2 regions of the Mesorhizobium sp. BH1-1-4 genome follow, and region 2 is predicted to be linked to the other one. Evidence: predicted binding sites of a transcription regulator. Region 2 holds the regulator's gene; the other holds the start of a gene.
The links. The regulator LexA, encoded in region 2, represses DNA repair genes until DNA is damaged. The targets are predictions, from matches to a motif close to TGTTCNNNNTGTGTTCNG.

Region 1: a site for LexA is predicted at 3,623-3,640, ahead of LB569_RS28120 (helicase-related protein). Genes of this name have one in related genera too.

Annotation. Positions count from the first base shown of each region.
Region 1 covers NZ_JAIUIN010000027.1:3,466-9,510, forward strand. Annotated here, with positions in the region: gene LB569_RS28115 (RNA-binding S4 domain-containing protein) at 1-53, opposite strand, end outside; gene LB569_RS28120 (helicase-related protein) at 67-3,456, opposite strand; gene LB569_RS28125 (hypothetical protein) at 3,755-3,991, opposite strand; gene phbB (acetoacetyl-CoA reductase) at 4,184-4,909, opposite strand; gene LB569_RS28135 (acetyl-CoA C-acetyltransferase) at 5,031-6,045, opposite strand, start outside.
Region 2 covers NZ_JAIUIN010000003.1:271,031-277,075, forward strand. Annotated here, with positions in the region: gene LB569_RS07790 (ABC transporter substrate-binding protein) at 1-7, opposite strand, end outside; gene LB569_RS07795 (GntR family transcriptional regulator) at 161-934, shown strand; gene lexA (transcriptional repressor LexA) at 1,320-2,063, shown strand; gene LB569_RS07805 (ComEC/Rec2 family competence protein) at 2,057-4,513, opposite strand; gene gltX (glutamate--tRNA ligase) at 4,617-6,041, shown strand.

The DNA.
Region 1 (6,045 bases), on a different contig from region 2:
GCACGCGAGAAGAACAGCCATTTGTCGATGCGCTGGCGGCCTTCAGCAACCATCGAAGTGCCGAGCCTACTTCTTTAGCTGGTCGCGCAAGGCGGCGAGCTTGGCGAAGGGGGAATCCGGGTCGAAGCGCACCGGGCGCTCCTCACGTGGCTTGGCCTGGAATGCAGGCTTGCCGCCTTGCGGCCCGCCCTTGCCTTCCGGCCTGCCGCCCTTCCAGTCCGGCCGGCCTTCGCGGCGCTCGGGACGATCGCCTTGCGGGCGGCCGTCGCGCCTTTGTTCGCCTTCGGTGCCAGGCTTGGGCTTGAACTTCGAGCGGTCGAAGCGCGGCTTGCCGGCGCCGTCGCGGCGTCCTTCATGAGCGGGACGCTCTCCTGGCGTGGCGGGTGCGGCGGCGGCATCGGCCGGCGCGTTGCCGCGGCCGCGCGCCTGGCCGTTGCGCTGGCGATTGTTACGGCCTTCGTGATGGCGGGGGCGCTGGTCGAAGCGCCCTTGCCGCCACAGCAGGATAGGCTTTGGCGCTTCGGCTTCGGTGGTCGGTTCAGCCGCGGCTTCCGACACGGCAACGGGTTCGGCCGCCTCCGTCGAGGTGGAAGCGTCAGCGGCCGGCTCCGCCGGCGCTGCTTCGTCCGCGGGCGAGGCTTCAACCGCCGCAGCTTCAGGTTCGGCGGTTTCAGGTTCGGCTTGTGGTTCAACCTGTGCCGGCTCGGCGGCTTCAGCTACAGGCGTCTCCTCATCCGCAACCTCGGCGGTCGCTTCTGATTGCTCTTCCGCGACAGCCTCCGCCGGGGCGTCCGCAACGATTTCGGCTGGAACCTCGGATACGGTCTCCGCGTCCACATCGGGCGACGACTCCGAACCCTCGACGACGGCCGGCGCCGCCGCCTCTTCCGCTGCCTTGGCTTGTTCGGCGCGCGCTGCCTCTTCGGCCGCGAGCTTGGCCGCTGCGGCTTCCCGCGCGGCACTGTCCTGCGCTTCCAGCCGTGCCTTGACTTCCGCCGCCGGCTTCGGCTCGGCGCGATAGCCGAGCCCCTTGAGGATTTCTTCCATGTCGTCGGCGGTGGCGCCGAGGATCGACATCATCGGCGGCGTCACCATGAAGGCCTGGCCGTCATAGGCGCCGTCCGGGCGCTGGCCAAGGCCGGGCTTCCAGTTGGTCGCCGGGCGGATCAGGTCGGCCAGCCGCTCCAGAATGTCGATGCGCACGGCGCGGCGGCCGAGATTGCGGTAGCCGGCCAGCTTGTAGAAGGCCTTGTCGAAGGCCGGATCGATGACAACCGAGGTGCGGCCCGATGCCAGCGCATGGACGACGTCGCCGAAGCCAGGCTTGTCCTTGCCGTCATTCTTCAACGCCCACAGCAAGGTCACCAGTCCGGCCGGCGCGGGCTTGATCAGCGCCGGTACAAAGACGTGGTAGGCGCCGAAGCGCACGCCGAGCCGGCGCAGTGCGGCGCGGCCCTCCTGGTCGAGCGACTTCATCTCCTCGGCGATGTCACGGCGGTTGATGAGGCCGAAATTCTCGACCAACTGGAAGGCGATGCCGCGGCCGATGCCGGAAATCTGCTCGGCATTTTTCAGGTCGACCAACGGCTTCAGCAGGGACTCGATCTGGAAATTGACAAAGCGCTCGGCACGCGCGGCGACCTTGTCGCGCGCCGGGCCGGTGAGCTGTTCGTCGGCCAGAAGCACGAGGCGCGGCTTCAGCGGGTCCTCGCCCGAAACCAGCGTGCCGATCGGCGCGCCGATCCAGCGCAGCGTGCCGTCCGAACCGAGCGCGAGGTCGCCATTGGCGCAGGCGCCGAAGCGCTCCGCACGGGCATCGAATTCGGCGGCCAGCGCCTTTTGCGCGGCCGTGCGCACGGCCTTGGCGTCTTCGCCGCCGGCGGTCTGATCGGCGGTGAAGCGGAACCCTTGCAACTCGCCGACGTGATGGCCTTCGACAAGGACGGTTCCGGTAGGGCTGATTTCGGCTTCAGGCATGGTATTTTCTCTAAGGCGCCGCATGAGGACGGAAGTCCTGCGGTCTACGAAGCGTTTCGTCAACCGCTCATGCAGCGCATCCGACAATCTGTCTTCGATTTCGCGCGTCTTTTCCTGCCAGTGTGCCTGATCGGCCAGCCAGCCGGGCCGGTTCGACACGAATGTCCAGGTACGGATCTGGGCGATGCGGTGCGACAGCGTGTCGATGTCGCCCTCGGTGGTGTCGGCGCGGCGCACCTGCTCGGCCATGTAGTTTTCGTCGACATGGCCGTGGCGAGCGAGGTCCATGTAGATCGAGGCGATCAGGTCGGCATGCTGGGCGGGCGCGATCTTGCGGTAGTCGGGCAGCGCGCAGGCTTCCCAAAGCAGCGCCACGCGCTTGGCATTGGTCGCGAGCGCGCGGATGTCTTCGTCGCGGGAGAGATGTTCGAGCGCCTGCGCGTCGACGGCCGGCAGCGCGCGTGTCAGGCCCTCGACCGGGGCGTTGGTTTCGATCGAGCGCTTCAGCGCCTCAAGGCTGGCGAAATCGAATTGGGCGGTGCGCCACTGCAGCACCTTCACCGGGTCGAAATCATGGCTCTCGATCTTCTGGACCAGATCCTCGTCCAGCGGATCGACCTGACCGGTGACGCCGAACGTGCCGTCGCGCAGATGCCTGCCGGCGCGGCCAGCGATCTGGCCAAGCTCGGCCGCGGTCAGATTGCGGTACTGGTAGCCGTCGAACTTGCGGTTCTGGGCAAAAGCGACATGGTCGAGATCGAGATTGAGGCCCATGCCGATGGCGTCGGTGGCAATGAGATAGTCGACGTCGCCGGACTGGAACAGCGCCACCTGGGCATTGCGGGTGCGCGGCGAGAGCGCTCCGAGCACGACGGCCGCACCACCTTGCTGGCGGCGGATCAGTTCGGCGATGGCGTAGACCTCGTCGGCGGAGAAGGCGACGATCGCGGTGCGCCTGGGCAGGCGGGTCAGTTTCTTGGAGCCGGCATAGGCGAGATGCGACAGTCTTGGCCGCGTCACCACGGAGACGCCCTTCAGCAGCCGCTGGAGAATGCCGTGCATGGTGGCGGCGCCGAGCAGCAGCGTTTCCTGGCGGCCGCGCAGATGCAGGATGCGGTCGGTGAAGATATGGCCGCGCTCGAGGTCGCCGGCCAGTTGCACCTCGTCGATTGCCACGAAGGCAGCGTCGGTCTCGCGCGGCATGGCCTCGACGGTGCAGACCGAATATTTGGCGCCCGGCGGCTGGATCTTCTCCTCGCCGGTGATCAGCGCGACCTTGTGGGCGCCGACCTTTTCGCAGACGCGGCTGTAGACCTCCCGGGCCAGCAACCTCAGCGGCAAGCCGATGACGCCGGTTTCGTGCGCCACCATGCGCTCGATGGCGAGATGGGTCTTGCCCGTGTTGGTCGGCCCAAGCACGGCGGTCACGTCGCGGCCCGACAGGATCAGCGGCTCGGTGTGTTTCTGCTGGATGTTCATCGGCTCGGAAATAAGGCTTTCTGGCCTCTCGTTGTCGGGAGCGTGCCTGGACGGCGCGTATGACAGCCGACACATAGGGATTTCAGGCGCGAAGCGAAAGCGGAATGTTCCGTCCGGGTTCCGAGGGTGCCCGCGTCAGCCCGCAAATCAGCCCCTGCTTAACAGTTGGAACGAGTCTGGAACGAATCAGCGACGAATCGGTGACTCCGTCAGATTCAGCTTTTGTTCACGGCTAGATATGGATTTTATGACCATGAGTCTCACCACATGCTGAATCACCGAACTGGCCCGTTTTATGCTAAGTGTATCCTGCCCTTAACTTTTGCCGGTAAACGATACGCGCGGCATGGCGCGACGCGCTCAACATTATGATATTGTTAATCTTTCTGAACTCGGTGTTAAGGAATTGCAGGCAATCGTGGCCATTAATGTTAACATTGCGCTCAAAGCCGGAACGAATCGGCGACAAAGCGGCGCCGGCGATATTTTCTTGGTTTGTTCCCTCAATATCTTGTGTTGTGAACAGCTTATCCACCGATAATCCACAGATTTGGCCACACGGTTTCGCACAGAGGCGCCACCCCCATTAACCCTTGCGTGCCGGATTGGGGCAGCAGGTGGCAGCGGGGCGCTGTAGCTCCAGAGCATCAATTGAAAAACGGATGGGTTTCCCGACCTGTTTCGCCGGTCAAGGCCGCCGGCCGGTGGGCCAGTCGAAAATCAACGCCTAGACAAAATACTGGCCGCCATTGGCGGTGAGGGTCGAGCCGGTGATAAAGCCGGCATCCTCGGAAGCAAGGAAGACGACGCAGCGCGCGATCTCCTCCGGTTCGCCGAGGCGGCCGACCGGGATTTGCGGGATGATGCGCTCGTTGAGCACCTTCTCGTCGATCGCCTTGACCATCTCGGTGGCGATGTAGCCGGGGCAGATGACGTTGACAGTGATGCCCGCGCGCGCGCCTTCCTGGGCGAGCGCCTTGGAGAAGCCGATGTCGCCGGCCTTTGCGGCGGAGTAATTGACCTGGCCCGCCTGGCCCTTCTGGCCATTAATCGAGGAGATGGTGATGACGCGGCCGAACTTGCGGTCGCGCATGCCGCCCCACAGCGGATGCGTCATGTTGAAAACACCGGACAGATTGGTATCGATCACCTCTTTCCACTGTTCTCGCGTCAGCTTGTGGAACATGGCGTCGCGGGTGATGCCGGCATTGTTGACCAGCACCGAGACCGGGCCGAGATCGGCCTCGACCTGCTTGATGCCGGCGGCGCAGGCGTCATAATCGGCGACGGACCATTTGTAGGCTGGAATGCCGGTCTCGGCCTTGAATTTCGCCGCGGCCTCGTCATTGCCGGCATAGTTGGCGGCAACCGAGTAGCCGGCGTTCTTCAAAGCGATCGAGATGGCCGCGCCGATACCGCGCGATCCGCCCGTGACGATTGCAACCTTGGTCATATGTCCTCCCTTTGGTCGGAAGAGTGAGTAGGGAGTAGCCAATAGCGAGTAGGGATTTGATGTCCCGCCGCGCTGAAGCCATTCTTCCCTATTCGCTACTCCTATTCACTGCTCACTTTCTTCAGAGCGCTTCCACGCACATGGCGACGCCCATGCCGCCGCCGATGCAGAGCGTGGCGAGGCCCTTCTTGGCGCCGCGACGGCGCATTTCGTAGACCAGCGTGTTGAAGACGCGGGCGCCCGAGGCGCCGATCGGATGACCGATGGCGATGGCGCCGCCATTGACGTTGACGATCGAGGGATCCCAGCCCATGTCCTTGTTGACGGCGCAGGCCTGCGCCGCGAAAGCCTCGTTGGCCTCGACAAGATCGAGATCGCCGACGGACCAGCCTGCCTTTTCCAGAGCCTTGCGCGAGGCGGGGATGGGGCCGGTGCCCATGATGGCGGGATCGACGCCGGCGGTCGCCCAGGAGGCGATGCGCGCCAGCGGGGTGATGCCGCGCCTGGCGGCTTCGGCTTCGGTCATCAGCAGCGCGCCGGCCGCACCGTCATTGATGCCGGAGGCGTTGGCGGCGGTCACCGTGCCGTCCTTGTCGAAGGCCGGCTTCAGCTTGGTCATGGCGTCGATCGTCGCGCCATGGCGGATATATTCGTCCTGGTCGACAATGGTGTCGCCCTTCTTGCCCTTGATGGTGAAGGCGACGATCTCGTCCTTGAACTTGCCAGCCTTCTGCGCGGCTTCGGCCTTGTTCTGCGAGGCCAGCGCGAACTGGTCCTGGTCGTCGCGGGTGATCTGGAACTGGCGCGCCACGTTCTCGGCGGTGTTGCCCATGTGATAGCCATTGAAGGCGTCCCACAGCCCGTCCTTGATCATGGTGTCGATCATCTTGTAGTCGCCCATCTTGACGCCGGCGCGCAGGTGCTCGGCGTGCGGCGACAGCGACATCGATTCCTGGCCGCCAGCGATGATCACCTTGGCGTCGCCGGTGGCGATCTGCTGCATGCCGAGCGCGATGGCGCGCAGGCCCGAGCCGCACACCTGGTTGAGGCCCCAGGCGGTGGTTTCCTTGGGCAGGCCAGCAAGGATCGAGGCTTGGCGGGCCGGGTTCTGACCTTGCGCCGCGGTCAGCACCTGG
Region 2 (6,045 bases):
TCAACATCATTTCCTCCCAGATTTGATCAGCGCCGCTTGCAGCGCGGCTACTGCAACGATCATGGTCAGTCGGCCGTCCCCTGTCAAACATTATATATAATTCTTGCCACGGTCGGACATCATATATAATTTCTCTTTGCCGGACGACGGATGGACCGCGATGCAGGATGAGACGAACTCCACGAAAACGGAGGCAGCCTATCGGCTGTTGCGTCGGGATATCCTGACCACGCGCCTCATGCCCGGCGCGCCCCTCAAGCTGAGCGCGTTGCGCGGCACCTATGGCGTCGGCTGGACGCCGTTGCGCGAAGCCTTGTCGCGGCTCGAGGCCGAACGCCTGGTCACCGCCATCAGCAACCGTGGTTTTACAGTCGCTCCCGTATCGCGGGCCGAACTGGAGGATCTGGCGCGCGCCAGGATGGTGGTCGAGATCCCCTTGTTCCTCGAATCGATGGAGAAAGGCGGCAAGGAATGGGAGGATGCCGTTGTCACCGCCCACTACCGGCTCTCCCGTTGCAAGACCGCGGTCGACGATCCCTCGGATGCGGCCGTCGACAAATGGGACGAGAACCACGAGGCTTTCCATGCGGCGCTGCTGAGCGCCGCCACATGCAACTGGCTGTTGCGTTTCCGCTCGACAATCTCGGATCAGCTACGCCGCCATCATCGCTTTCTTGGCCTGGCGCCGACATTACGGGCCGCGGCTGGCCTCAAGGATGGCTATGAGGAGGCCATGGAGGCATTGCGCGAAGCGATCGCCATCGAGCATCACACCGCGATCATGGAAGCGGCACTCGATCGTGACGTCGAGCGGGCCAAGGCGCTGATGACGGCCCATATCGGCTACACGCTGCATGTCTATGTCCACAGCGAAGACAGTGGCGCGACCAAATACGCCGCCCGCGCCGGCAGCTTGAAGGCTGTCGCCGGATGATGTCGGGCCCGTGCACCGGCCGACGCTTGAGGAATAAAGGCCGCCCGTGAGCGGCTTGCCGGCTGTTGGCGTTTTGATTTCGTTTCGTTCCGCCGGAGATGGCACGAACACTTGCTGGAGCCTCTTACCTGGATCCTTCGAAAGGGCTGGCGCCAAGCCTCCTTCAGGGTTAGGCCGCAAGCCATTAACCATAACGATTTCAAGGCCCATGCGGAAACGAAAGGTCGTCTGCCGGCCGCAGTCGCGAGCCAAAAGCTTCTGACGCCTTAACAAATTCACTAAACTTTAAACGGTTGCAGAACACAACTGGAACAGATAGGGTTTGTTCTGGGTTTGTTTTTCGATTCTGAATCAGACCGTTGTTCAATGCCTTGGGGGCCGCGCCATGCTGACACGCAAGCAACATGAACTGCTGATGTTCATCCACGAACGCCTCAAGGAAAGCGGCATACCGCCGTCCTTCGACGAGATGAAAGAAGCGCTCGATCTTGCCTCCAAATCGGGGATCCATCGCCTGATCACGGCGCTGGAGGAACGCGGCTTTATCCGGCGGCTACCCAATCGGGCGCGTGCGCTGGAAGTGCTGCGGCTGCCGGATTCGATCGCGCCCGGCCTCAACGCGGCAAAGAAATTCTCGCCAAGCGTCATCCAGGGCAGCCTGGGTCAAAACAATCTCGGTCGCCAGATCAAGCCGGCAGCCGCACCTTCGCGCCTGCCCGCGGCCGGCAATGACGACGATGCGGTTTCAGCTGTGTCCATCCCCGTTATGGGCCGTATCGCCGCCGGTGTGCCGATCGACGCCATCCAGCATCAGACGCATACGATCTCGGTGCCGCCGGATATGATCATGGGCGGCGAGCACTATGCGCTGGAAGTCAAAGGCGACTCGATGATCGAGGCCGGCATCTTCGACGGCGACACGGTCATCATCCGCAATGCCGATACGGCAAGCCCAGGCGAAATCATCGTGGCGCTGGTCGACGAGGAGGAAGCGACGCTGAAGCGGTTCCGCCGCAAAGGCGCCTCGATCGCCCTCGAAGCCGCCAATCCGGCCTATGAAACCCGCATTTTCGGGCCGGACAGGGTCAAGGTGCAAGGCAGGCTGGTCGGCTTGATCAGGCGCTACTGAGCCTGTTTGCCATCGGGCTTGTCGGGCTTTTTATAGGGCGGCAGTCCCCTCGCCTCGCGTGAGAATTTTCGTTGCTCATGCCAGGGCCGGTATGGTTGGTCGACGGCGAATTCGATCTTGGCCGGGGTCGTGGCCGACCGAGGATCGAAGAAGACCGCGGCACTTCCCTTGCGGGCGAGCTGCCGTTTGGTGACGACGAGAACCAGCGGATTGTGGCAAGCATCGTAGGCGGTCGCGTCATTGACCACGATGAGGTCGGCGAACGCGCAGGCCTTCCAGGTGTCCTTGCGGTCTTCGACATGCGCTATGATCGCACCGGACGGGTGTCTGGCGATACAGACGCCTTCGGTGCAATAGAACGGCGCTCCCGTCGGCAGGTTTACCGCATCGGCGATGGCGAATTGCCCACCTGCCTTGTCGAACATCTCCGGTACGACGAGGGCTTCCGATGTCAGCGCGCGTTTCCAGTTGTCGACGGTGAATTCGTTCGGGCGAGCCCGGTTGACCGCGAGTTCGCCGCCGCCGATCGGCAGCGCGACCAGCCGCGCATCTTCCGAGATCAGCACATCGGGCGTGCGCGTATCCGACACAGTCAACAAGCTGGCAAGCGCGAATGGCAGTGCCGCGAGCCGCAGCCGGGTCGTCGCCATCGTCGCGATGACCAATGCGACGGTTACCAGCAGCACGGATTGCCGCGAAATCAACCCGACACCATCGATTGGCGAGCGCTCCGATATCCACGCCGATACGGCAATCATCGCCGTCAGGCCTTTGCCCATGAGGTAAAGAGCCGGCCAATCCAGTCCGAACGGCATCAGCAACGCACTGGCGACGGCCAGGAACATCACGACCGACACGATCGGCATGACGGCCAGATTGGCGAACAGGCTGAGCGGCGACACCCGCTGGAAATGCCAGATCGCAAACAGCGCCGTGGCGCTGCCGGCGATGATGGACGTCATGGCCAGTCCGCCTGCCCCCAAAAGGAGTTTTCGCGTCAGGAACCCAGCTAGGGATCGCTTTGGCGCCGGTGGCCTCGTCTTTCCCGCATGGTGATCCGCCCAGCCCGCATAAGCGCCGACCAGCGCCGCGGTCGCGGCGAAGGACATCTGGAAACTCGGGCCAACGACTTCGTGCGGGGACACCGCGATGACGGCAATGGCCGAGATTGCCAGATTGCGCATTGTCAGCGCCGCCCGGTCGAACAGAACGGCGATCAACATCACGGCCAGCATGATGAAGCTGCGCTCGGCGGCAACGACGACGCCCGAGATGATGAGATAGGCCGCGATCGAGAAAAGCGCGGCGGCCGCGGCGTACTTCTTGACCGGGCGGCGTGAGGAAAAATCCGGAAACAGCGCGAATACGCCGCGCATCAGCATCATCATGGTGCCCGCGACCAGCGCCATGTGCAGTCCGGAAATCGAAATGATGTGATAGATGCCTGTTCGCCGCATGGCTTCGTTGATTTCATCAGGAATGCCCGCGCGCACCCCGACCATCAGCGCCGCCGCGATCTCACCCTCGGCGCCACCGACACTGGCTCTGATGTGGTCGGCGATGTCCTGCCTGGTATTTTCGACCGACGAGGCAAGGCGGGACCACAGCGGCGCCTCGTCGTCGTCGGGAACGATCCTTGGCGTTCCCATGAAGAAGCCGCTGCCGCCGATCCCAGCGAAATAGCTGTCGAAGGAAAAATCGTAACTGTCCGGGCGCACCGGACCGGTCGGCGGCAACAGCCTGGCGTAGCCGCTCACCAGCGAACCGGCCTTCACGCCGGCCGGTATCTTGGCGGCGGAAATGCGAACCCGTTCCGGTGCATAGCGCAATTTCGGCCGGACGGTCGACGTCACGTCGATGGTCAACCGGATACGTCCGGTCTCCATATAGTCGAGCGACACCACCCGGCCGGTCACCTGCGTGGCGATTTCAGAGCCAAGCATCGGCGTCCCCGCCCGCCACGTCTCGACCTTGGCGGCGAGCACGCCAAGGGCGCAGAGCAGCGCGGCCATCAGACATAGATGGGTCCTGGGCCAGGATCGCGAGGCGACCGCACAGAGAGCCATCAGCACGACGGCGGCGATGGGCTGGACGAACCCAGGTTCAGCCGCCATCGAGAAATAGACGATGACGCCCATGGCCAGGAACACCGGCACCAGCAGGAATGCGATGCCGCGATCGAGCTCCAGCGTGGCCGCCGAAGCCACGCCCGCCTGTACTCTAGGCCACGAAAGGCGGCCGAGATGACGGCGCAGGCGAGCGACCGCACCGGTTCTGGGCACGGTGACCGGCGCGTTGATGCCCTCGGGCAAGGACTGCTCGCCAGGGCGCAATGCGGGCAGTGCCGCCGGCGCCGATGGTGCGAGCGCGGGATTGGCAAACAGGGACCGTTCGCTGACGCCGACAATGGCGTCCTCGCCCTGATCCGAGCTCCGGCTCCGTCCAGCCATCGGGTCTGCCCCTTGCACCCTCGACGCCCTATGCTACATGAACGCGCGACGCGCGAAAGTCCGCGCACGCCGCACCCCGCTTCAGACGTTTTCCGAGAGTTCCATGTCCGACAAGGTCATCACCCGTTTTGCCCCCTCGCCGACCGGCTATCTGCACATTGGCGGCGCGCGCACGGCGCTGTTCAACTGGCTCTATGCCAAGCACACCGGCGGCACGATGCTGCTGCGCATCGAGGACACCGATCGCGAACGCTCCACGGATGCAGCCACCACGGCCATTCTCGACGGGCTGACTTGGCTCGGCCTGTCGTGGGACGGCGATGCGGTCTCCCAGTTCGAGCGCGCGCCACGCCACCGCGAGGTGGCCGAGGAACTGGTGCGCCTGGGCAAGGCCTATTACAGCTACGAGACACCAGCCGAACTCGAGGCGATGCGTGAGGCCGCGCGGGCCAAGGGCCTGCCGCCGCGCTACAACGGCCACTGGCGTGACCGCGATCCGTCGGAGGCACCCGTCGGCGTCAAGGGCGCCATTCGCATCAAGGCGCCGACCGAGGGCGAGACGGTGGTGCAGGACCGGGTCCAAGGCGAGGTGCGCTTTCCCAACAAGGATCTCGACGATTTCATCATCCTGCGGTCGGACGGCAACCCGACCTACATGCATGCCGTTGTCGTCGACGATCACGACATGGGCGTCACCCACATCATCCGTGGCGACGACCACCTGACCAACGCCGCCCGCCAGAGCGTGATCTACAACGCCATGGGCTGGGACGTGCCGTCGATGTCGCACATCCCGCTGATCCATGGTGCCGATGGCGCCAAGCTGTCTAAACGGCACGGCGCGCTCGGTGTCGAGGCCTATCGCGCCATGGGCTACCTGCCGGAGGCGCTGCTCAACTACCTGGCGCGCCTGGGCTGGAGCCATGGCGACGACGAGATCATGTCGATCAAGGACATGATCTCCTGGTTCGACATCGGCGACGTCAACAAGGGCGCGGCGCGATTCGATTTCGCCAAGCTCGAGGCGCTGAACGGCGTCCATATGCGCCGCATGGCCGATTCCGAACTGTTCGACATTTTCATCGCCACCTTGCCCTATCTGGAGGGCGGCCCGGCGATGGCGGCGCGCCTCGACGAGAAGAACAAGGCGCAGTTGCTGGCGGCACTTCCGGGGCTGAAGGAGCGCGCCAAGACGCTGGTCGAGCTCGTCGATGGCGCCGCCTTCCTGTTCGCCGCGCGGCCGCTGCCGATCGACGACAAGGCGGCACTGCTGCTCAATGACGATGCCCGCAAGATATTGCGTGGCGCTCACGAAGCTTTGAAGTCGCTGGCGGGCGACTGGACGGCGGCCACGGCCGAGGCCGCGATCCGCGACTATGCGCTGGCTGGCGGCCACAAGCTTGGCGCCGTGGCCCAGCCGCTGCGCGCCGCCTTGACCGGCAAAAGCACCTCGCCCGGTGTGTTCGACGTGCTGGCCGTGCTGGGGCGCGAGGAAAGCCTGGCGCGCATAGCGGATCAAATCGATTAGGAGC